Regions from separate parts of the Paenibacillus sp. fava2 genome, predicted to be linked through region 1. Evidence: riboswitches for the same ligand, from Rfam matches in the RefSeq annotation. Region 1 holds a riboswitch; each other region holds the start of a gene.
What was found. Region 1 has a riboswitch for cyclic di-AMP ahead of AC4G46_RS02685 (hypothetical protein). Riboswitches for the same ligand answer to the same signal wherever they lie in the genome.

Region 1 (5,580 bases):
GGACGGCCGGAGAAGTTGCAGGCCTTGAAGGAATTGCCGGTGTTACTGCAGTCCAGCGGCAGGAGCGGGGTTATTCAATATCAATCAGTGATATAGGCGCAGCACAGCGCATTCTGCAGCAGGCTGTTCTTGCCGGCGAAGTTGAGCATTTCGAGATTAAAGAACCGACGCTAAACCAAATCTTTATCAGAGCGGTGGGTGAATCAAATGAATAAGATGGGAACGATTATCGGATTTACATTTAAGAATAAGGTGAAGACCAAGGCCTTTCTTGTAACAACGCTGATTCTTGTTATTCTGCTCAGCATCGGGATGAACATTCCTTATTTCATTAAAGTGTTCAAGGGTGAGGATAAGGCTGATGGCGGAAACCGCAGCCAAATCGCGGTAATCGCAGAAACGGGTAATCCTGCAGCTGAGCTGCTCCTGTCCTCTTCTGCCCCTCCAGTACCAGCTGATCAGGAGAAAGACGCCTTTGCTGTAACGTTCGTGTCTTATACTTCTGCTGATGATGCGGCATTGAAGGAAGGCCTGGATAAAGGCGACATCGAAGGTTACCTGACCTTCGGGGAGGCAAGCGGTGAGGGCCTGCCGCCGGTAACCTATCACAGTGAGGACGGCGAGCTTGGCGGAGAACTGCAGACCTATCTGCAGAGTGCCCTGCAGGCGGTAAATACACAGCTGATTGTCGGTGACAAACTGACGGACAGCCAGGTTGCCGCTATGTATGCCCCGGTAACGATCGGTACGCAGGAGCTTAGCGCCAGCGGAGCCCAAGAAGGGGAAGAGGCTGAACAGACGGCCGCAACGATCAACTATGTAGTGGTGTACGTGCTTCTGATTCTGTTCTTCATGTCGATTATGATGACAGGCAATATGATTTCGGCGGAAGTAACCTCGGAGAAAAGCTCGCGCATCATGGAGATTCTCATTACGAGCGCTTCCCCGCTGACGCAGATGTTCGGCAAGGTAATTGGTATCTTCCTGGTCGGACTGATGCAGATTGCAATTATTGCACTTAGTGTGACCGCCAATCTGATGCTGCCGCATAACTCCGGTATCCTGGCTGATTTTGAACTGGATCTGAGCCAGCTGAATATTGGACTGCTGGTTTACGGACTTATCCTGTATATCCTGGGCTACTTCCTGTATGCCCTGATCTATGCGGCGGTGGGATCGATTGTCAGCCGTACTGAGGACCTCGGCCAGGCGGTAACGCCGATTATGATGATCGGCTTCGTGAACTTCTACGTTCCTTTATTCAGTATCTGGGCTCCTAATACAACCCTGGTCAAGGTAGCCAGCTTTATCCCGTTCACCTCACCGCTCAGCATGCTGCTGCGCATCGGAGTCGGCCAGGTCGCTTTCTGGGAGATCATCGTTTCACTGGTTATCCTGCTGGCAACTACCTTTGCGTTCGGCTGGCTGGCGGCGAAGATCTACCGCACAGGCGTCCTGATGTACGGCAAACGCCCGAGCATCAAGGAAATCAGAAAAGCAATGAAGGCTTACAAAATCTAATCATACAAAAATTAAAAATAAGAGGAGCAACCCAACATGATGAACAAAAAAAATCAGAACATTCTTTTTCTTGCAGTATGTGCTTTTAACATGATTATGTTTGGTCTTGTAATCGATACAGGCGGTTCCCCGGTGCGTGACTTCATCCAGGGGCTGACCGTAGGCCTAAGCGGGGCAGCAGTCTTGGTTATGCTGTGGGGGCTGGCAAAGGAACGCAGAAGCAGAGCGTAACGGTCATCCTGTACTTATCCTGGAAACTTTATAGTAAAGTGTCTCAAGCCTCCTGATTTTGCTTAATTATATTGTGTTCATTAGTAGACTATATAAGCTGAAGGAGACAACATTGATGAAAAATTGGAAGCAAATGCTATTCTCTCTTACTCTTTCCGCAGGACTGCTTACCGGGGCAGCAGCCCCGGCTCTGGCTGCTCCGCAGCAGCCGGCGGTAAAGGTGGATAACCAGACCGTAGAATACAAGACAGGATCACCGGTCAACAATCAGGGTACAATGCTTGTTCCCCTTAGAGCTACGCTCGAGGCTATGGATGCGAAGCTGCAGAATGCGGCTGGGGACACCATCTATGCAATCATTGACGGCAAAGCCGTAACATTAAAAAGCAAGCTGACGGTAATCAACGGTGTGACCTATGCACCTGTCCGGGTTCTCGGCGATGCCGCAGGTTACGAGGTCAGCTGGGATGCGCAGACCCGTACTGTTATTCTGCAGACCAAGACTGCAGCTGGAGCCAGCCAGACCGCAGTAAATACTGCAGGCGGCCGCGGCTTCATGTGGGAAGTCGAAAGCAACGGCAATACCGTGTATCTGGTCGGTTCCATGCATATTGCTGATGACAGCTTCTACCCGCTGAGCCCGGAGTTTGAAGAAGCTTTTGCCGAAGCCGATTACCTTGGTGTAGAAATCGACATCAGCAAAGCAGCAGATGAAGCACAGCAGAAGCTGGTTCTGGACATGGGGATGTACCAGGATGGCACTACACTGAAGGATCATATCTCCGGTGAGACGTATGCCAAGCTTGGCGTGGTGCTGAAGGAGGCAGGTCTTCAGGCAAATGCACTGGATAAATTCAAGCCATGGGTAGCGGAAACAACGCTCAGCAGCCTGAAATCAGCGACGGCCGGCTACGAGGCTTCCTCCGGAATCGACTTGTACTTTATACAGAAGGCAATTGAGCGTAAACTTCCGATTGTAGAGCTGGAATCCTACGAATCCCAGCTGGGCATGTTCAACAACTTCTCCAAAGAGCTGCAGGAGGCTAACCTGCTCGCGGCGATCGAAAACTACGATGTGATTGATGATAGCATCGATGTGATGGCTGAGATCTGGAAATCAGGTGATGATGAGCTGCTGCTGCAGCTGACCAACAGCTTTGCCGGGAATGCGGAATACTACAAGGCAATGCTGGTTGACCGCAATATCGGTATGGCCGACAAGATTGAAGGATATCTCAAAAACGGTAAAAACGAGGAGTATTTCATCGTGGTCGGCGCGGCACATTATCTGGGCGAGCATGGCATTGTGAAGCTGCTGCAGGATAAGGGATATACAGTAGTCCGGAAATAGAGGCAAGAATAGAAACGGGTGTCGTCCTGACAGGACTGATACCCTTTTTTATTTGGCGTAAATGGCTTAATCTGCCGGGGACTGGTGATCCGGCCGGCAATAGTGTACCTTTGTACTAAGGAGTGGTAATCTTGAACATTAATCTAAAAACACCTGTACTGGTCGCTGTCTCCGTCCTGCTGATTATAGCCAGCAGCCTGCTGCAGCCGGAAGGGAGCACACTGCTGGGAGCGCTGCAGACGCTACTGCTGGGCTTGGGCATTCTTGGCTGTCTGATGGCTTTCCTGCGGTTTGCCAAGAGCAGTAAAAATAGCAGCAGCAAAGGGAAGAAATCGAAGCAATTTAAAGAACTGAAGAGAAAAAGATGAAAGAAAGCGCTATTCAGGAGGTTTCTTCCCTTCCCGGAGGTTATTCCGCCCGGTTTGGCGATTTACAAGCGGATGCTCTTAAAGGTATGATACATCTGTTTAACCCCAATTAAATAGAATATCCGCTTAATTTCCGTCTACGGAAAGCGGGGGAACCAACAACCGGAGTCAGGGTGCAAGCAGACCGGCCGGTTATGGGGTGAATCCTGGCAGCTGCGTGAAGTGCGAAATCTCAATGCAGCGGACAGGTAGGGCGACTCTCAACGCCCGAATCCGGCAGCTAACCTCGTAAGCGTATTGCAGAGAGGATCAGCGCATTGTGACCGTTAACTGGACCACAAAGGGAATCCTTTGTGGTTTTTTGCTGTGCTTTTATAGATCTGTACAGATAGAGATGAGGGGAAAGGGGAGACGGAAATGGACGTTCAGGAAGAATATGTGCTCATCTGTGCGCCGACAAAGGCGGGAGAGCAATTTATCAAGCTGCTTCAAATGAAGGGCTGCAGATTTGCCGGGCTTGCCAATAATCCGGCCGAGAAGCAGCGGCTGGCGGAGCTGGGGGTTGAGAAGATTTTTGAGGTGGATACCCGGCTTCTGAACACCTGGCTCAGACCGCCGTTTCCGGTAGGCCGGATCTATCTGTTCGAGAGCAGTGTCGCTTTATGCTGCCGTTATGTGCAAATGTGCCGCACGTGGACGAGCGGGCCGATTTCCGTAATTACTACCTCCATGAGACCGAGGTTAGTCTATAAAGGGCTGGGGGCAGACAATGTCATCTACAGCCACAGCGGGCAGGTCGGCCATCTGGCTGCAGAATGCGAATAAAGATACACCGGCAGGCACAAAAAAGGTATTCCCCGGGCTTCGGACCAGGGAATACCTTTTTATTTATACTGCGGCCAATAGGCTGTTATCTGGCGGCGGCAATCAGTTCCTGAAGCTCAGGCAGGTTGAAGCCTTTAACAGCACGGTCGCCGGATACCGTTACAGGGATACCCATAAAACCGAGCTTTTCGACTTCCTCCTGATAGACTGCGCTGGCCATAATGTCGCGTACCTCAAAAGGAATACCCTGACTGGTGAGCAGCTGCTTGACCTGATTGCAGTCACTGCAGCCTGCGGTGGAATAGACAATTACCGGCTGGCTCATTGCTCAACGGCCTCCTTGATGGCACTGCGGGTGATTTTCCAGTGGGAGGTGTTCCAGCTCACTTCGCTGCCGTCCAGCAGGAAAATCTGCGGGGATTCATGCTTGATGCCGAATTCTTCGGCGATCTGATTGGAGACCGGACGGTCCTCAATGACATGGACAATCGCTGCAGGCGTATCCGAGCTTTGGACATAAGCCTGGAACTCCTCATGCGCTTTGGCGCTGATCGGGCAGGTTGTGCTGTGCTTGAAAAGCAGTTTTTTGCCGGGTTGCCCGACATATTGGTGCAATTCATCAGAAGTATGCAGCTGTTGAATAGACATCGAATATCGACCTCCTGGGATACAAGATTAGTATGGGGTACTGCCGGTTAAGAATAGCTGTTAACCTGTAACTATGATTGTAGCATAGTTCAAAATTAAAGCAAAAAGGCTTTTTCCCGGGTGGATGTCCGGAACGTTGTAAAAACCCGGGGGCCATGCTAAGGTGAGAAAGACAGGCCTAATAGCCGAACAGACCTGATATGAAAGAGGTGTATATTCTGATGCCGGAACTGAAAGCCCTTGCACTGGGCAGCTACAGCGAAGTGAAATATCATCCTTTTGCCGGAGTGGACCAGGCGTTTCAAGAGATTTTGTCGCCTGCATTTACGGTTGAGCCTTCCGAGGATTTCGGGCTGCTGAACCCGCAGACACTGGCTGACTATCCGCTGGTTGTGTCTTACGCTGAGTTTTCTGATCACAAAATTGCTCCGGCCCATAGCGGCGCATTGCTGTCTTACGTCGCCGGGGGCGGCGGCCTGCTGGTGGTTCATAACGGTATTTCCATGCAGCGAAATCAGGAGCTTGGAGTGATGCTGGGCGGGCACTTTACCCATCACCCTGCCTATACAGCGCTCGGAATCAATATACCTGCGGCGGTACGGGAGCATCCGATTGTCCAGGGGATCGAAGATTTTG
Region 2 (5,580 bases), 480 kb from region 1:
CATCATTCTTACCGAGGGCAAAAACCGGCAAATCCGCCGGATGTGCAGCGCCTTTGGCTACGAGGTAAGACACCTGCAGCGTATCCGCATAATGAATATTCATCTGGGCGCGCTCAAGACAGGGGAATGGCGTGATCTGACCATACAGGAGAAACAGGAGCTGGGGGCTATGCTCAGCTATGAGCTGCAATAGCCAGCCATTACAAAGAAAGAGCTGCTTTCCCGGGTATCCCGGGAGGCAGCTCTTTGCTCTTTATTCTTTGCGGAGTCCCGTTTATTGAGCAGGAGGAGCAACGCTTGTAGTATCCGCTGATTCGGTGTATTTCCGGAGAATGGAGACTTCCACGCGGCGGTTTTTGGCCCGTCCGGCAGCCGTGGAGTTATCAGCGATCGGATGATATTCACCGTAGCCGATCGGGCTGAATTTTACCGGGTCCAGGTTCGGGTTCAGCAGGAGGATCTTCATGAAATGAAGGGCCCGGTCTACGCTAAGATCCCAGTTGGATGAATAGCTGCTGTTGGAAATCGGGACGTTGTCGGTATGCCCCTGTACGAGTACATTATAATCAGGAAACTGCTGCAGCATACTGGAAATCGATTTGGCAAGCTGACGGGATTCATCCTTAACATCGGCCTCACCTGAAGCAAACAGGGCGTTGTCACTGATTGTGATCATCAGCTGTGACTGATTCAGCTTGGTGCTGAGCAGATCGGTAAGCCCGTTTTTCTCGATATACTGGTCAAACTGCTTCTTTAGCTTCTCCAGTTCCTCTTGCTCCTGCTTGCGCAGCTTGGCAATTTCGGATTCGCCTGTATTGGGAGCAACCACATTATCCATCTTATCGTGTTTGCCCTGATCCAGCTGTGATTGTGTGGGCGAAGCAGCCCGCTGGTCGAGAATACCTGTACCGCCGTTCAGTGCGGAGCTGAAAGCCTGGCTCATCTCCTCGAACTTCTTGGCATCAGTGGCGCTCATAGCGTACATAACAAGGAACAAGGCGACCAGCAGCGTCATCAAGTCAGAATAGGGCAATAGCCAGGATTCATCGGCATGCTCTTCGTGCTCTTCATGCCTAGTCTTTTTGCTCACTCAAGCCGCCCTCCTTTGCGCTCAGCTTGGCACGCTCCGACGGTGTAAGGAAGACAGACAGCTTCTGGTTGATCGCAATGGTTGAGACCCCGGACTGGATGGACAGCAGCCCCTCCACCATCATCAGCCTGAGCTGGATTTCTTTTTTGGAGATACGTTTAAGCTTGTTGGCCATTGGATGCCACATTACATAACCGGTAAAAATACCGAGCAGTGTAGCAATAAACGCCCCTGCAATCGCGTGGGCGAGCACATCCATATCACTCATATCCGCAAGGGCGGCGATCAGTCCGACAACCGCTCCGAGTACCCCAAGCGTAGGGGCATACATGCCTGCCTGGGAGAAGATCAGGGCACCGGCTTTATGTCTGTCTTCAGTTGCATGAATATCTTCCATTAATACATCACGGACAAACTCCTGATCGTTGCCGTCGATGATCATACGCATACCGTTTCTGAGGAAATCATCTTCAATTTCATCAACCTTCGATTCCAGTGCCAGCAGTCCTTCACGCCGGGTAATGGATGCCCATTCCATGAACGTGGTGATCAAATCGGATTTCTTGACCATCTTTTGCTGAATGAAGAGCAGCTTGAACAGCTTGGGGATTGTCTTGAGCTCCGCCATCGGGAAGGCCACAAAGACGGAGGCTACGGTACCCAGGAGAATGATGACATAAGCCGCAGGGTTATTTAAGCTTGTGAGCGGGGCATGCTTCAGCACCATCCCGCCAAGAAAAGCAACCAGACCAAAAATCAAACCAAGTAATGTTGAAATTTCCATTATGCACCTCGTCCATGAGAATTAAAAAGTGATCCGTCACAGCCGCTTGTATCATCCTTGAAAAGCAGCGGGACACCCTGTGTGGAATGAAATCACGTATATTCTTATTTATCGACAGCATTCCCTTTTTTGTGAAGTCATTTTTTCGGCTATAATGGATAGGGTAAGTTATTATTCATCTGTGAAGAAAACGGAGTGATAGACGTGGGTGTTAAGCACGGCAGAGATTACAGTGAAATTTTGAAGGAACTGACGGAGGCCGTCAGCCGTATTTCAGACGGTTATGAATTTTTTGAGATGGAACCTGACGAGTGGCAGGAGCTGCCGCAGGAATCCAAGCTTGAGGTTTGGGAAGCCCTGGCCGAGGATCTGTTTTACGGGCTCGGCAATGAGCCTGTAATTCATGTGGGCAGCGGAGTTGTCATCTATGACAAAGAGACCCACAGGATCAACATTCTGCTTGGTGAGGAAGATTTGGCCTCGGTAGTACTTGTCTAGCGGGGCAGCAGCAATGGGCCCGGGTTTGCCCCTCTCCATGCAGCCATGGTAAAATTGAGCTGACGAGTGCTATTTGCCGGGATTTCAGAATACATTAAACCGAAAAAAAGCCTTCATCCTGGCGCATCCCTTGGACTTTCAGAAGCTGAGGGATGTTTTGTTTAAAATATCAGAAAGTATACGTCTAAAGACTTTACTGCTAATAAAGTAAGGGAGGAAGCAAATTGCAATTATCAGTGGAAGAGCTGCATGAGCAGATAGGTAAGCTGGAGGGCTGGAAGCTGGAACAAGAAACGCTGGTACGCAAGTACATGTTTAGCGAGTATATGAAGGGCATTGCTTTTGTGGATGAGGTGGCCGCCATATCCGAGGCCTTTGATCATCATCCGCATATAACGATTGACTACAAAACCGTCACCCTGCGCTTATCGGCAAAAGAAGAGAGCGGCCTTGCGGCGCTTGATATCCGCCAGGCTCATGAATTCAATGAAGCCTTTGACAAAGCACGTTAGGACACGGTCTAATATAACCGCTGCACACAAAAACGCCCGTACAAAGGACCAGCTGGAGTCCTTGTACGGGCATTTTAATGAATATGCGATCTTCTACTTTTTCTCTGCGAGCCATAAAGCAACGTTAGCGATCTCCTCAGGGGCCAGCTTATCCTTAAAGGATGGCATTTGTCCGCGTCCCTTGGTCACAATGCTGTAGATGCTCTCGGCATCACGTTCGCTGCCTTCATGCTGCAGGCTTGGGCCTACACCGCCCTGAAGCTGATCGCCATGGCAGGAAATACAGTTGGTTTTGACAGCGGCTTCCGCACTTGCGGCATCCAGGGTAACCTGAGGCATTGTAGGCTTATTTTCTTCCGCGACTTCCTCTTTGCCGGGCAATGTGAATAAGAGCACTACCGCAAAAGCACACGCGGCAAAAAACAAACCGCTCATGATCCATTTCTGCATCTCCATCGTCCCCTCCGTGTAAGCTGCTTCCTTCATTATACAGAAAGGTAAAGCGTTATCATAGAGTTTGTGTCAAAAAAATGAACGATTATTGTGCGGCTGTGGGCTTCAACCCCAGCATGGAGTTATTTATTATAGACCATGCAATAAAATGGCTTATCTCCGCTTGGTGTACGGCGTTCGTACGTATCAGTAATCGTAAATCCGCACTTCTGGTATGTCCGGATAGCCCGCTGATTCCAGGTGAGCACCTCCAGATCAATCTCCCGGTCGGGATATCGCTCCAAGGCCGCCTGAACGATTGCATTCATAAAGGAATGCCCCCTTCCATGCCCGCACAGCTCGGGGCGCATGCCGATTCCCAGCCGGACCACGCCTTCCATCGGAAACAGCTGCGCAAATCCGCACAGATCCCCTTCTCCGTCTACAACAGATACATACTGCTCTGTACGCAGCTGCGGATCTCCAAATTCAATGCCAAGCGCCTGCATCTGCTCCCATGGCAGCCATCCGTAAATATTATAAGGCGGCCTGTAATCCCATCCGCAAATATCTTCGGCATGACTGCTCTCCATCGGCACCACGTAAAAAGTGACAGCGTAACTGCTCATAAGGCCACAGGCCTCCTTTCAGGGGGGCGCGTTTCTATATCGTATACTTAATTATATACAAAACAGGGCGGGTTCAACTCAGGAAATTAGCAGGACGGCAGAAACTTGACAAACCGCAAAAAATATTTTATGAAATAGCGGAAAAAAGCGATTTAAGGTGTTTTATGCGTTAGGGGAGGGGTAAGTAGTTTTATAGACAAAAAAACAGGAGCCCTCCAAGATTTCGGCAAAAATCCTGGAAAAGCACCTGTCTAATCATTACTTATTGAACATCATCGTTGTCTTCAACATCAGTTGCAACTGCATGGTAAGCATCTGTGCTCATGATCCGTTTCGCGCCAACGTAGCGGTTGACGTAGTAGCTGTCACTCAGCGAGCTGATGGTTACACCCTTTGAGCTTGAAGCATGTGCGAATTTGCCTTCTCCAACATAAATGCCGACATGAGATACACCGCGGCCGCTTGTATTGAAGAATACAAGATCGCCTTCCCGCAGATTATCACGGGAGATGGCAGTGCCCATCTGGTACTGGGAGCCGGACTGGTGCGGCAGGTTAATGCCAATCTTATCGAAGACATACATGGTGAATCCGGAGCAATCAAAGCCGTTGGTCGATACTCCGCCGGACACGTATTTGGTTCCGATGGCTTTATCGATGACTTTATCCATTTTGGAATCCGCGAAAGCGCTTCCTGCTCCAATGGTAAGCATAATAGAAAAACTGAGTAGTGCGGCGGCTAACTTCTTCTTCAAAAGTAAATACCCCTTCCAAATGCCTACGAGGTTAGCTTAAGGGTTCGGTTGAAGGTCCCCTATGACCCCTCTGTGAATAGGAGGTCAATTCACCCAAAAATTGGTTCCCCCGTTTCCCTTATTTCGTAAGGGAACTCGGCACGACTGTTGATTAGGATTAGCTGGCAGAACATTATGACAAAACGTTTGAAAAACCCGGTTGATTAATTACAAAAATGTTACTAAACGCTCACTGCGATAATTGTAGCAAAGACAGAGGCCGTTGGCAATCACTTAAAACATATTAGTGCATAATATTTGCGTTTTTTAAGAGAGATTTCTGCTTAAAAAGACTCAAATTTACGTGGAAAGTAAGCTTTTTCTGAAACAATGTTGGAATTTTTAGTAAGAGGGGTGTTTCATAAGCCCTGGATGTGTGTAAAAGGTAGAATAAGGAAACAAAAAGGAAAAACCCGGGAATGATTACGGCAATAATCAAATCCGGGCCAGTTTAGTTACAATTATGTGTCAGAGGTTAAATGTGAGGGGAAAGTTCAATCGTAAGCAACAGCCTGGTAAGCTGTTGTGCTCATTACTCGTTTGGCGCCAACGTAGCGGTTGGCCCAGTAAGCCTGGCTCAGCGAGCTGATGTTTACACCCTTTGAGCTGGAGGACTGTGCAAATTTGCCGTTCCCGACGTAAATGCCTACATGGGAAACTCCGTTACCCAGCGTATTGAAGAATACAAGATCGCCGGCACGCAGATTGCTTTTGGAAACAGCTGTTCCAATGCTGTACTGTGCTTTGGAGGTGCGGGGCAGGGTAAGGCCGATGCTCTTGAATACGTACTTGGTGAATCCCGAACAATCGAATCCCGAGGTACTTGTACCTCCGGTTTTGTA
Region 3 (5,580 bases), 550 kb from region 1:
TTTAAACGAGAATCCGTACCGCTGAATAATTTCCTTTGTCCGTGTCGGGGACGAGATATGGTCATGTCCGCTCATATGGTGATGCCTCCCTGATCAATTTGCGTAAGTGCCGCCTGAAACTCCTCCCGGGTAATCCCAAACATCGCCAGCCGTTTATACAGCTGCTTGCCGTTGCAGTAGCCGATACCGAGCGCATTGCCGAGCGCCATTCTCCGCTCAGCCGCTCTGGGATGCACCAGCATCCCTGCCGCCATAAGCTCGTCCAGGCCAATCAGCGCAGGTGCACCCTCAAAAGAGGTATGCACATTGGCCAGCGCATGGCGGATCGCCTCAGGCGAGGCATTTTCCACTCCAATATCGCCTTTGCGGGTTGCATCCTTCTCCGGAATAAAGGCATGCTTGCAGCCCGGAACCTTGGACGAGACAATCTTGCGTATGCGCTCACCGGCATGGTCGGGATCGGTCAGGATGATGACTCCCCTGCGTTCCATAGCCAGCGCAATTTTGGCAATCACCTTGCGGTCAACTGCAGAACCGCCCGTCTCTATTGTATCGGCCTCCACCGCCCGCTTGACGGCTACCGTATCACTTTTGCCTTCCACTACAATTAATTCTTTGATCATCGCGATGATCTCCTTCCCTTACAACACAAAAAGAAGAGGATTCGCTCCCCTTCTTTTTGGCTAAAGAATGTATAAGTGATGAGCTAGCCCGTTCATAAAGTGCTACCCTCACTATATCGTATAAACCGCTAATTTGCAAAAACTGCCGCCTTAATTCAACTCCGGCTTCACTGGTCCAATTACGTATACCGTCCGGGACTTCCGTCCGAAATTACGGGCATGGCTTAATGAATCGTAGTAAACATCGATCTTGTTGCCTTTAATGGCACCGCCTGTATCCTCTGCACGGCGGAAACCCAATCCCTCAATGTACACCCACCAGCCGATAGGTATTACATCCGGATCAACAGCAATGGTACGGCCTTCAGTTACGCGTGTTCCGGAAGCCGTCTTTGTTCCGATGCCCGGTTCTTCAGAAGAATAAGCTGTCATCGACACATTCTTGATCATTTTCTTATATTCAAAGTCTACGCCTGCCTTGTGCACGACGTTGGTTGTTGCCGCTACTTTTTTAGCAGAACTGGAGGTAGTTGTTGTTTTGGTTTTGGTTGGGGTTGCTGCAGCAACAACAGGTGTCGGAAGCTTCTTGATACCAACGGCAATGATCTTGTCTTTGGTAACGGTCTGCACTTCCTTGCCGATCAGGGTCTTCGAGACCAGCTCACCATCCTGATAGATCTTCTGGTAATGCTGGATGATGGCTCCCGGCTTGCCTGCCTGTGCAACTCTTACGTCTCCCTTATACAGGGAGGGATCTGCGGTTTTGATGACTTTGAAAGGCAAACTTACCGTCTGCTGTACCGTTTGCTTGGTAATACGGACAATCTTGACTTTCATGTCAGGTGTAACTGCGGTGTCTAGCGAAGGGAAAATCTTGTCGTCGCCATCCAGGCTGTAGCCCAGCTTGGTAATAGCGTCCCCGAGTGAATCCTCGGTGGTATACAGCGTCTTGGTTGCGCCGTCTGCAGTAAGCGTAAGCTTCTGCGCACGGGTAATGGTAACACGGTCTCCGTCCTGTATTTCATCGCTAAGACCTATCGATACTACGTCATGCGGCGTAAGCGTAATCTGTTCTTTGGCCAGCACGTCGCTAAGCAGCGCCTCACGCGTTTCGAGCGTCAGCACTTCTCCGTCTATTACTAAGTTGATTACTTTATTACCTTGGCCGTGTACGTACAGCAGAATTAACAGTGCGATAACAATGGATACCGCACCTGCAAGTGAAAGTACGCGAGGATTCACTTGCTTGAGCCGTAATGCGAATGACCTGCTGGATGATTGCGAATCATGGGATACTTCTGGTTGGAATACGCCCATTCTCTCCATCCTCCTTACATAGCCCCGTCGTCCAAATAGTATATCAAAGTTGACTGAATCATATCTGACGAAACTAAGTTTGAGATTGCAACAGGATACGCCCGCATATCTTAAGCGTTTCCTGCTCATGGATCGCCTGCCCGGCATAATGACTCCCAGAACCTGTTATATAACAGTATGCTGGGGACAGCCGCATTATTCATAACAAAAAAAGCCCAAAAGAGTTCTATAGAGGACTCTTTCGTGGCTTCTCCGGATGTTAGAATACGCGGGAATGTGTATGCACGAGGTTTCCTCTCTTACTTGCGCTTACGGGGTTAGCTGTCGGGTTCGGGCATAAGAGAGACGCCCTATTTCAGGTCACCCGCTCACGGCGGTTGCCCTCAAATTCACCCCAAAGACCACGTGAAGAAATCAAATAAAGTCTGCGGCATTTCTTGTGTTGTACTCTATGTACGCCCATGCGGCAGTGCATTATTGGTTCCCCCGTTCTCCATACGGAGACTCAGCGAGACGATCCATGAATCAGTGACTGTCACAGTAACAACAGCTCACTGCACTGAAAAGATGATATCCTGTTTTGATGCATGTTGTAAAGGACGGTTCAACCACGTTTACGCAAAAAAATGATTAAAATATTGTAATATTCGCCCATTTTGAGTTTAAAAAGATTTAATATATCGGTTATACTTCTTTTTTCACCGCTTTTACTCCCGATTTCAGACAATACCAAATCGTACCAGTGCGTTCGTATACGTAATTTCCGCTAATTCCTGTAAATCAATCCCTTTTATTTCCGCCGCAGCTTCTGCAACTAATTTTACATAACTGCTCTCATTCCGCTTGCCTCTGAAGGGGTGCGGAGTCAGATAAGGGGAGTCAGTTTCGATCAGCAGGCGATCTAGCGGTGTCTTCGCCAGCACCTCTTTGGGCACCCTAGCATTCTTGAAGGTGACCGGTCCGCCGAAGCCCAGATGGAAGCCCAGATCGAGGCACATTTTTGCCGTTTCCCAGCTGCCGGAGAAAGAGTGCATGACACCGCCCACCTCATTCGCCTTCTCTTCCCGCAGAATCCGCACCACATCCTCATGGGCATCACGGTTATGAATACAGATTGGCATGTTCAGCTCACGGGCCAGCCCGATCTGCTTGCGCAGCACCTCATGCTGTACCTCTTTCGGTGAAGTATCCCAGTAATAATCCAGACCGATTTCCCCGATGGCCACCACTTTGGGATGACTGCACAGCGAAGCAATCCACTCGAGATCCCCTTCCTTCATGTCAATTGCATCAACGGGATGCCATCCGACGGCTGCATAAATATAATCATAGGTCTCGGCCAGCTTCATGGTGGTCGGGATCGTCTCACGGTTAAAACCGATATTAATCATCTTCGTTACTCCGGCTTCCCTTGCTCGGGAGATCACTTCCTCGCGGTCTTCGTCGAATTGTGGAGCATCCAGATGGGTGTGTGTGTCAAATAGACGCATTATACAGCTTCCTTTCTGTCTTCATTTCTATGATGAATGCCAACTTTTTTTGTATTATTTTGCAAAAATCTCTGCGATCGAGGAAGGCAGCAGCGGAAGAGCCTTTTGCAGCTTGTCCTGCGGGAAATATAGATGATATCTGCCGCGGTGAATCCCGCTGATTGAGCGTACAATATCAGAGACCTCGGATATTTCCCGCAGTTTATCATGGCGGTCAAGCAGCAGAATCTGCTTGCTGTCAAAAGCATCGCCCGGACGGAATACATCATAGGGGAGATCTGTCGGAAAATCGATTTCCAGGTCATATTCGGCATTTAGTCCGGCACCGGCAAAGCTGCGGCGGATTTCGCCAATGGTCTCGGAATCGAGATTCTCTATCTCTACATATTTATACAGTTTACGGTGTATAAAACGGCAGCACAAGTCGCTCAGCAGCTCATCCTGCTCCAGTGTCCATTGCATAAAGGCTGTCTGAATCATGGCTTCATCCAGCAGGAGATACTGCTCCACAGTCACCTCGCCCCTGAACAGGTCCTTTAAAGGCTCAATCATGAATCCAAAGGCATATCCGTTCTGGAAAAGCTCCTTCGCCCTGCGGAAAATCTGGCGGAGTATAATCTCCGAGCTGCGGGTTACCGGGTGGAAATACACCTGCCAGTACATCTGGTAACGGGACATCAAATAATCCTCTATGGCGTGCATGCCGGACTCTTTAACGACTACTCTGCCATGATAAGGGCGCAGCATCCGGAGAATACGGTCAATATCAATGGTTCCGTAGTTAACTCCGGTATAATATGCATCGCGAAGCAGATAATCCATCCGGTCGGCATCAAGCGGCCCTGATACCAGGTTGACCACAATTTCATGCTCATAGGTTTTGGAGATAACCGAGGCCACTTTCTGGGGAAAATCTTCAGCAACATCCTTTAGAATGGCTGTAATCTCTGTGTCCTCCAGAATGATCCGGCAAGTCCAGTCTTCATGATTCATTTCGAAGGCTTCCTCTATGGAATGGGAGAAGGGGCCGTGTCCCAGATCATGCAGCAGTGCTGCACACAGGGTCAAGAGGCTCTCTTCCGGCATCCAGTCCTTATAACCGCTCCGTTCAAACTGGGAAATAATCCGCCGTGTAATTTCATACACCCCCAGCGAATGGGAGAACCGGCTGTGCTCTGCTCCGTGGAACGTAAGATAGGAGGTGCCGAGCTGGCGGATACGCCGCAGGCGCTGAAACTCCCTGGTATTAATCAAACGCCAAATAATGGTTTCCTGCACATGGACATAATTATGGACCGGGTCCTTAAAAACCTTCTCCTCTGACAGCAGCTGTTTCACAGGATCAACTCCTTCACCATAATTTTATTAGTAATTCATTGGTATTAAGTCTATAATAATGAATAATGTCATAGTTTGTCGAATAATGGTAATTTGTATATCCGCAAATCGACAACTCAATTTCATGCACTTTTCGGGAAAACCCGGATAACTGCAGGGGTTGCGAAAGCTTTCTTTTAAAAATTCCTTAAAATTAGCCTCAAAAAAGGTTGACTGTTTTGGGAATGGTTGGTATTATAAATATCATAAAACGGTGAACAATGTCGAATAATGACGCTTTTGAACTTTGAGAGGAGCAAGATTGCAATGATGAAATCAACAGGGATTGTAAGAAAAGTAGACGAGCTTGGACGGGTTGTTATTCCGATCGAATTGCGCCGTACTCTGGGCATTGGAGAAAAAGATGCGCTCGAAATTTACGTGGACGGTGAGCGGATCATGCTGAAAAAGTACGAGCCTGCCTGCATTTTCTGCGGCAACGCCGAGAACGTTACTTATTTCAAGGGAAAAATCGTTTGTCACGAATGCATTTCTGCTATTCCTACCCCTGTGACAAATTAAATCAAATCGGTTATAATAGGAACTAATCCAATTGTTAATTCTAACCTTTTTATATCTCCTTGGCCTCCCGTTTATGCGGGGGGTATTTTTTTGCGGTTATGATGGGGCTTCCCCCGTTTTCCCCCTTTAATTTGTATCTTTTACTTCTTATAAACCTTAAACCATAATAATTAAGCCAACATAAAATGTCTTTACTTACCCTCCCAAACCCTCCCTGACAGGGAGGGCCCCAAAGGGCCCCGGCCCTCTGG
Region 4 (5,580 bases), 3.5 Mb from region 1:
GCCCAGTTCGCAGGTGCCATTAAGCCGCAGATTGTACAGGATTATGTAAATCAGGATAAGGCCGCGTTATATTTTGCAAATCTGGCCTTTATCGGGGATGACTCCAAAACTGCTGCTCTTGCAGCCTTGTCTGTCTACCATCAGAACAGCGATGCATTCTGGACATACTACGATGCTATTTATGCCAACCAGGGTGATGAGAATAAGGTGTGGGCGACTGAGGACTTCCTGGTTGAATTGGCGCAGAAAGAGGAGCTGCCAATCGATTATGATCTGCTCCGCAAAGACATTAAAGACAAGACCTATAACAGCCAGCTGGAAAGTGAGATTCAGCTAGCCTCGGCTTCCGGCGTTTCTTCGACTCCTACCCTCTTTGTGAATGGGGTAATGGTCGACGAGCCATTCAACATGGAGGCTATTGACGCTCAGATTCAGGCCGCTTCCGAAGCGGTGGTTGCCGAGTGATGAAGTTCACCGCCTTCTGCCGGCGCCATTGTCTGTATCTGGCCTGGTTTGTGTCGATCGTTGCTGTTGCAGGCAGTCTCTACCTGAGCGAAGTGCTGAAATACGAGCCATGCAAACTGTGCTGGTTCCAGCGCATCTTCATGTATCCTCAGCTGTTTCTGCTGGGAATTGCCACGTACCGCGGGGATAAAAAGATTATTCCCTACGTCCTGCCGTTAAGCATTATCGGCGGAAGCATCTCCATTTACCACTATGCTGAGCAGAAGATTCCTGCGCTGAGCAAGGTGCTTCCATGTACAGTTGGCGTTCCCTGCAATCAGGATTATATTAATCTTTTAGGCTTCATTACTATTCCATTGATGGCCCTTACGGCGTTTACCCTGATTACAGTTTTATTGTGGACAGGACGTAAAGATACAGACGGGGAATAGGCAGCAGGCAGGCGAAATTCCGAGCATCAAAAAATCCTGATTTTTTTGTCACAATTAACATCCAAAACACGCTAAAACCACGGTACAGAGGGATAATGCAAGAGAATGAAAGATCAACTTATCCCTTATCATGGAATTGCGTGTTTTGGATGTTTTTTCATTCCTTTTTCATTTGTTTCACTGCTTTACTGGGAATGCTTTGTAGACTATCATTAAGCCTTGTGAGAAGTTGAATACGCGCTGAATTTTCCGCAGGGAAATCGGGGGAACCAAACTCGGCCGCACGGCCGACGGGGTGAATCGGAAACAGGCCAAAAAGGCTGTAACCGTAGGGCTTTCCACAGTCCGAATCCGCCAGCTAACCTCGTAAGCAAAGGTGGGATAATGACCATGCTCATGGCATGCGGATCATTTCCGTATGCTTATTTTTGTGCCTGCATTTATGAAAATCCACCTATGAAAACGATGAAAACAGCGCACGGTATAACCGGTTCAACTAACAAAGAGAGGAACTGTTACAACAATGGTAAGCAAGGTAAAACGACTATTGATCGGACGTCCGATGAAGTCGAACGAACTCGATCATGAAAAGTTATCCAAGGTGAAAGCACTGGCTGTCCTGTCTTCTGATGCGCTCTCGTCTGTAGCCTACGGAACGGAACAAATTCTCCTGGTACTTGTGGCTGCAGGCTTTACTGCCATCTGGTACTCACTGCCAATCGCGCTTGCCGTATTGGGCCTGCTGGCCATACTCATTTTGTCCTACCGGCAGACGATCTTTGCCTATCCGCAAGGCGGAGGGGCCTACATCGTAGCCAAAAGCAATCTGGGCGTTCCTACCGGCCTGTTAGCCGGCGGATCTTTATTGGTTGATTACATTCTTACCGTTGCGGTTAGCGCCTCGGCGGGCACGGACGCGATTACGTCGGCTTTTCCAAGTTTACATGATCATTCGGTGCTTATTGCAGTGTCCGTCATTATATTGCTTACTATTGTCAATTTGCGCGGGGTTACGGAGTCTGCTTCTTTTATCGCAATCCCGGTATATTTGTTCGTTGGCTCGATCTTTTTCCTGATAGTTGCAGGGGTGTTCAAATACCTGACAGGCGGGGCCCATGCCAGTGTACCTGAAATTGGCTCGGCAGTATCCAATGTCAGCCTGTTCCTGCTGCTGAAGGCGTTCAGCTCCGGCTGTTCGGCCTTGACCGGGGTAGAGGCGGTATCTAATGCCATTCCTAACTTCAAGGCTCCTGCGGAAAAAAATGCCGCCAAAACCCTGATGATGATGGGATTGATCCTTGGTGTAATGTTTACAGGCATTACTCTGCTGGCTTACTGGTACGGTGTTACCCCGGATGAAAAAGCCACAGTAGTTTCCCAAATTGCCGAGTCGACCTTTGGCCGCGGCGGTTTGTACTTCTTCATTCAAGGGATCACAGCTGTCATCCTGTTCCTTGCAGCAAATACTGCCTACTCGGCGTTCCCGCTGCTCGCTTTTATGTTTGCCAAAGATAAATATTTGCCACATGCCTTCATGGTCCGCGGAGACCGGCTGGGTTTTTCTAACGGTATTATTTTCCTCGGAGTGCTGTCGGCAGTGCTGGTAGCTGCATTTCACGGGAATACGGAAGGACTGATCCCGCTGTATGCTGTCGGTGTGTTTATCCCGTTCACCTTATCCCAGCTTGGAATGATGGTGCACTGGTACAAAACCAGACCGAAGGGCTGGCAGAGCAAGTTTGCTGTGAATACGGTCGGTATGCTGACCACGCTCACCATTACGCTGATCTTTATTATTACGAAGTTCTCCAGCGTATGGATGGCCTTTATCTTCCTGCCGGTTGTAATGCTGGTATTCCACCGGATTCACCGCCATTATCTTAATACCGCTGACCAGCTGCGGATCTGCCCTTCGACCGACAAGCCTTGCATTAAGGGCAGTACAGTAGTAGTCCCTGTAGCCGGTGTTACCCGTGCTGTATTGCATTCCATCAGCTATGCCAAATCCCTGACGGACAATGTGGTAGCTGTATATGTAGGCTTTGACGAAGAAGAGATTCACAAAATGGAGCAGAAGTGGGAGGAATGGAATCCTGGCGTGCGCCTGATCGTCCTCCGTTCCCGGTACCGGAGCATCATCCGCCCGCTGGTCAAGTTTATTGATACAGTGGAGTGGAAGACCGCTTCAACAGACCATATCACGGTACTGATTCCGCAATTTATTACGAAGCACTGGTGGCAGGCCATCCTGCATAATCAGACCAGCCTGTTCATCCGTTCTTATCTGATGAACCAAAAGGATATCGTAGTAGCAACAGTTCCTTATCATTTGCACAAATAGTCAGGTGACATGATGAAGCGGCTGCTTCCGTTTACAACGGGGGCAGCCTTTTTTTGTGAATGCTTGTACAACTTTCATATATTTGCGATAATGATAATTGAGAACCACTATCAGTTGAGTGATAAACAATATCAGTCACTTAAACCCCGGACCCATGTGCTTAACGCCGCTGAAGTCATACATAGAATAACTATTAAGGAGTGGAGATTATGTCAGAACGTTTAAACACAGAACAGCTAAGTATCGGGTATGCCGAAGCAACGATTGTCAAAGGTCTGAACCTGTCACTGCCGACAGGAAAAATTACAGCGCTGGTTGGAGCTAATGGCTCCGGAAAGTCTACAATCCTCAAAACAATGGCGCGGATTATGAAGCCGAAGAGCGGAAGTGTGATGCTGGACGGCAAATCAATCCATACCCTGTCCACCAAGGAAGTGGCCCGCCAGCTGGCGATCCTGCCGCAGAATCCGACGGCTCCGGACGGACTGACGGTGTCCGAGCTGGTTGGTTACGGCCGGTATCCGCATCAGAAGGGCTTTGGCACAATGACGCCCGAAGACCGTGAGATTATCGCTAATGCAATCACGGTGACCGGTATGGAGGAATTTCATGACCGTCCGATTGACCGCCTGTCGGGCGGGCAGCGCCAGCGCGCCTGGATCGCTATGGCTCTGGCCCAGCAGACGGATATCCTGTTCCTTGACGAGCCGACCACGTTCCTCGATATGGCCCACCAGCTTGAAGTGCTGCAGCTGCTGCAGAAGCTGAACCAGGAAGAAGGCCGCACGATCATTATGGTGGTGCATGATCTTAATCATGCTTCCCGCTACGCGCAGCATATGGTGGCGATCAAAGCCGGTACAGTTGTCAGCGAAGGGACTCCGTCCGAGGTTATGACGCCTGATGTACTCCGCAAGGTCTTCGGCATTGAATGCGACATCGTTGCCGATCCGCGTACGGGTGTCCCGCTGTGCCTGCCGTATGAGCTGGCAGCTTATAAGGCCGCAGGATTGTAATCAACCAGGGATACTCATAAAGAGGAGGAAACGTAATGAACGATGCACAGCAAGAGCAAATACAGGACTTTGGCAGCAAGTTTGATCTGCATCCCGGCATTCCGGCAGGAACAGTGCATTCCTTTAATGCCGCTGAGATGGCAGATGAAAAGGGAATGAGCGCTTTTGTCGAGTGCTATAGGCCGCTTATCAAAGGGATGGATGACAAGGTGGCCGCCACCTACTTTGCCGGTGCCTTCGGTAATGTGGCCCTTGCAGTCCAATATGCCCTTTCTGTTTATTCTGCCAGTCCTGATGTCAGTCTGCCCGGCTTGTCTGTGCATCTCATACCAGCTCAGGGATATTGGCGTGTAGCCTTCTCCCTGAACGAATGGTCATTCACTCCGGCTCCTGCGGGCGCCAAGGAGCGCACGGACTGGCGTAATGAACAGCTGACCCGGTTTTACAGGGATACGGCCGCACCGCTGCTGGCTGTGTTATCCAGCGTCACCGGGCTTGCCGGGGGAGAGATCTGGGGCCAGCTGCCCACCAAGTTCAACTATTATCTGGAGGTTTTTACTTCCGGAGATGTTCCCGCAGGCATACTGGAGACTTTGCAGGAAGATTACCGGTATCTGCGCGAAGAAATGCCGGCAGCACTATTCGGTTTGAAGAGAAATCCGTTTCACGTTCAGGTGCGCAAGATTGAATCGCTGGCTGATCCGGATAAGACCGTAAATATGCGCAACCGCTGCTGCCTGTATTACCGGACAGAAGGCGGAAGCTATTGCTACACCTGTCCTCGGCTGAAGGAAGAAGAGCGGGCGGCACGCCGGACTGAATTCCGCAGTACTGCCTCTGCAGGTCAGGCTTAGATATAATTCGCCGGATTGCCGCATAAACTGGATACACGCAGCATCAGCAGCAGGCTCCCGTCATTGACAAGGGAGCCTGTTCGTTGTTACAGTTGGGGATGCCATTAATTCAGGCTGATAGCCGGCTCATGTATTGATTGTAAAGGAGCATGAAACATGAATATAAGCCAAGTTGAACAGGATTTGCAGCAGCTTCTTCCGGACGGAACGGTAAGAAGCCGGGAAATGCTGAAAACTTATGTGTTTACACAAATCGGCGGGATCGCCGACATTCTGGCTGTACCTGCAAGCTATGAGGAAATACAAAAGGTGGTTACATACGCCCGTGAGCGTAATATCCCGTTAACCGTGCTGGGGAACGGATCAAACGTCATTATACGCGACGGCGGCATACGCGGAATCGTACTGTATACATCGGTTTTGGATAAGATGTCCATTGAGAACGGGCTGCTGGTAGCCCAGTGCGGGGCCAA

Region 2: linked by a shared signal. The riboswitch ahead of AC4G46_RS00500 (C40 family peptidase) and the one ahead of AC4G46_RS02685 (hypothetical protein) in region 1 are both predicted to bind cyclic di-AMP.
Region 3: linked by a shared signal. The riboswitch ahead of AC4G46_RS00140 (resuscitation-promoting factor) and the one ahead of AC4G46_RS02685 (hypothetical protein) in region 1 are both predicted to bind cyclic di-AMP.
Region 4: linked by a shared signal. The riboswitch ahead of AC4G46_RS17675 (APC family permease) and the one ahead of AC4G46_RS02685 (hypothetical protein) in region 1 are both predicted to bind cyclic di-AMP.

The regions. Positions count from the first base shown of each region.
Region 1 covers NZ_CM177755.1:575,450-581,029, forward strand. The annotation lists gene AC4G46_RS02660 (ABC transporter ATP-binding protein) at 1-215, shown strand, start outside; gene AC4G46_RS02665 (ABC transporter permease) at 208-1,521, shown strand; gene AC4G46_RS02670 (hypothetical protein) at 1,558-1,752, shown strand; gene AC4G46_RS02675 (TraB/GumN family protein) at 1,868-3,103, shown strand; gene AC4G46_RS02680 (hypothetical protein) at 3,235-3,471, shown strand; cyclic di-AMP (ydaO/yuaA leader) riboswitch at 3,585-3,783, shown strand; gene AC4G46_RS02685 (hypothetical protein) at 3,889-4,296, shown strand; gene AC4G46_RS02690 (glutaredoxin family protein) at 4,382-4,621, opposite strand; gene ytxJ (bacillithiol system redox-active protein YtxJ) at 4,618-4,944, opposite strand; gene AC4G46_RS02700 (ThuA domain-containing protein) at 5,166-5,580, shown strand, end outside.
Region 2 covers NZ_CM177755.1:98,448-104,027, forward strand. The annotation lists gene rluF (23S rRNA pseudouridine(2604) synthase RluF) at 1-193, shown strand, start outside; gene motB (flagellar motor protein MotB) at 275-1,090, opposite strand; gene motA (flagellar motor stator protein MotA) at 1,074-1,874, opposite strand; gene AC4G46_RS00480 (hypothetical protein) at 2,079-2,372, shown strand; gene AC4G46_RS00485 (4a-hydroxytetrahydrobiopterin dehydratase) at 2,597-2,884, shown strand; gene AC4G46_RS00490 (c-type cytochrome) at 2,978-3,334, opposite strand; gene AC4G46_RS00495 (GNAT family N-acetyltransferase) at 3,460-3,945, opposite strand; gene AC4G46_RS00500 (C40 family peptidase) at 4,208-4,699, opposite strand; cyclic di-AMP (ydaO/yuaA leader) riboswitch at 4,705-4,850, opposite strand; gene AC4G46_RS00505 (C40 family peptidase) at 5,233-5,580, opposite strand, start outside.
Region 3 covers NZ_CM177755.1:26,573-32,152, reverse strand. The annotation lists gene rsmA (16S rRNA (adenine(1518)-N(6)/adenine(1519)-N(6))-dimethyltransferase RsmA) at 1-75, opposite strand, end outside; gene rnmV (ribonuclease M5) at 72-623, opposite strand; gene AC4G46_RS00140 (resuscitation-promoting factor) at 774-1,940, opposite strand; cyclic di-AMP (ydaO/yuaA leader) riboswitch at 2,232-2,461, opposite strand; gene AC4G46_RS00135 (TatD family hydrolase) at 2,660-3,430, opposite strand; gene AC4G46_RS00130 (HD domain-containing protein) at 3,485-4,768, opposite strand; gene AC4G46_RS00125 (AbrB/MazE/SpoVT family DNA-binding domain-containing protein) at 5,075-5,329, shown strand.
Region 4 covers NZ_CM177755.1:4,090,352-4,095,931, reverse strand. The annotation lists gene AC4G46_RS17685 (DsbA family protein) at 1-465, shown strand, start outside; gene AC4G46_RS17680 (disulfide oxidoreductase) at 465-896, shown strand; cyclic di-AMP (ydaO/yuaA leader) riboswitch at 1,125-1,284, shown strand; gene AC4G46_RS17675 (APC family permease) at 1,420-3,237, shown strand; gene AC4G46_RS17670 (ABC transporter ATP-binding protein) at 3,447-4,253, shown strand; gene AC4G46_RS17665 ((2Fe-2S)-binding protein) at 4,289-5,107, shown strand; gene murB (UDP-N-acetylmuramate dehydrogenase) at 5,264-5,580, shown strand, end outside.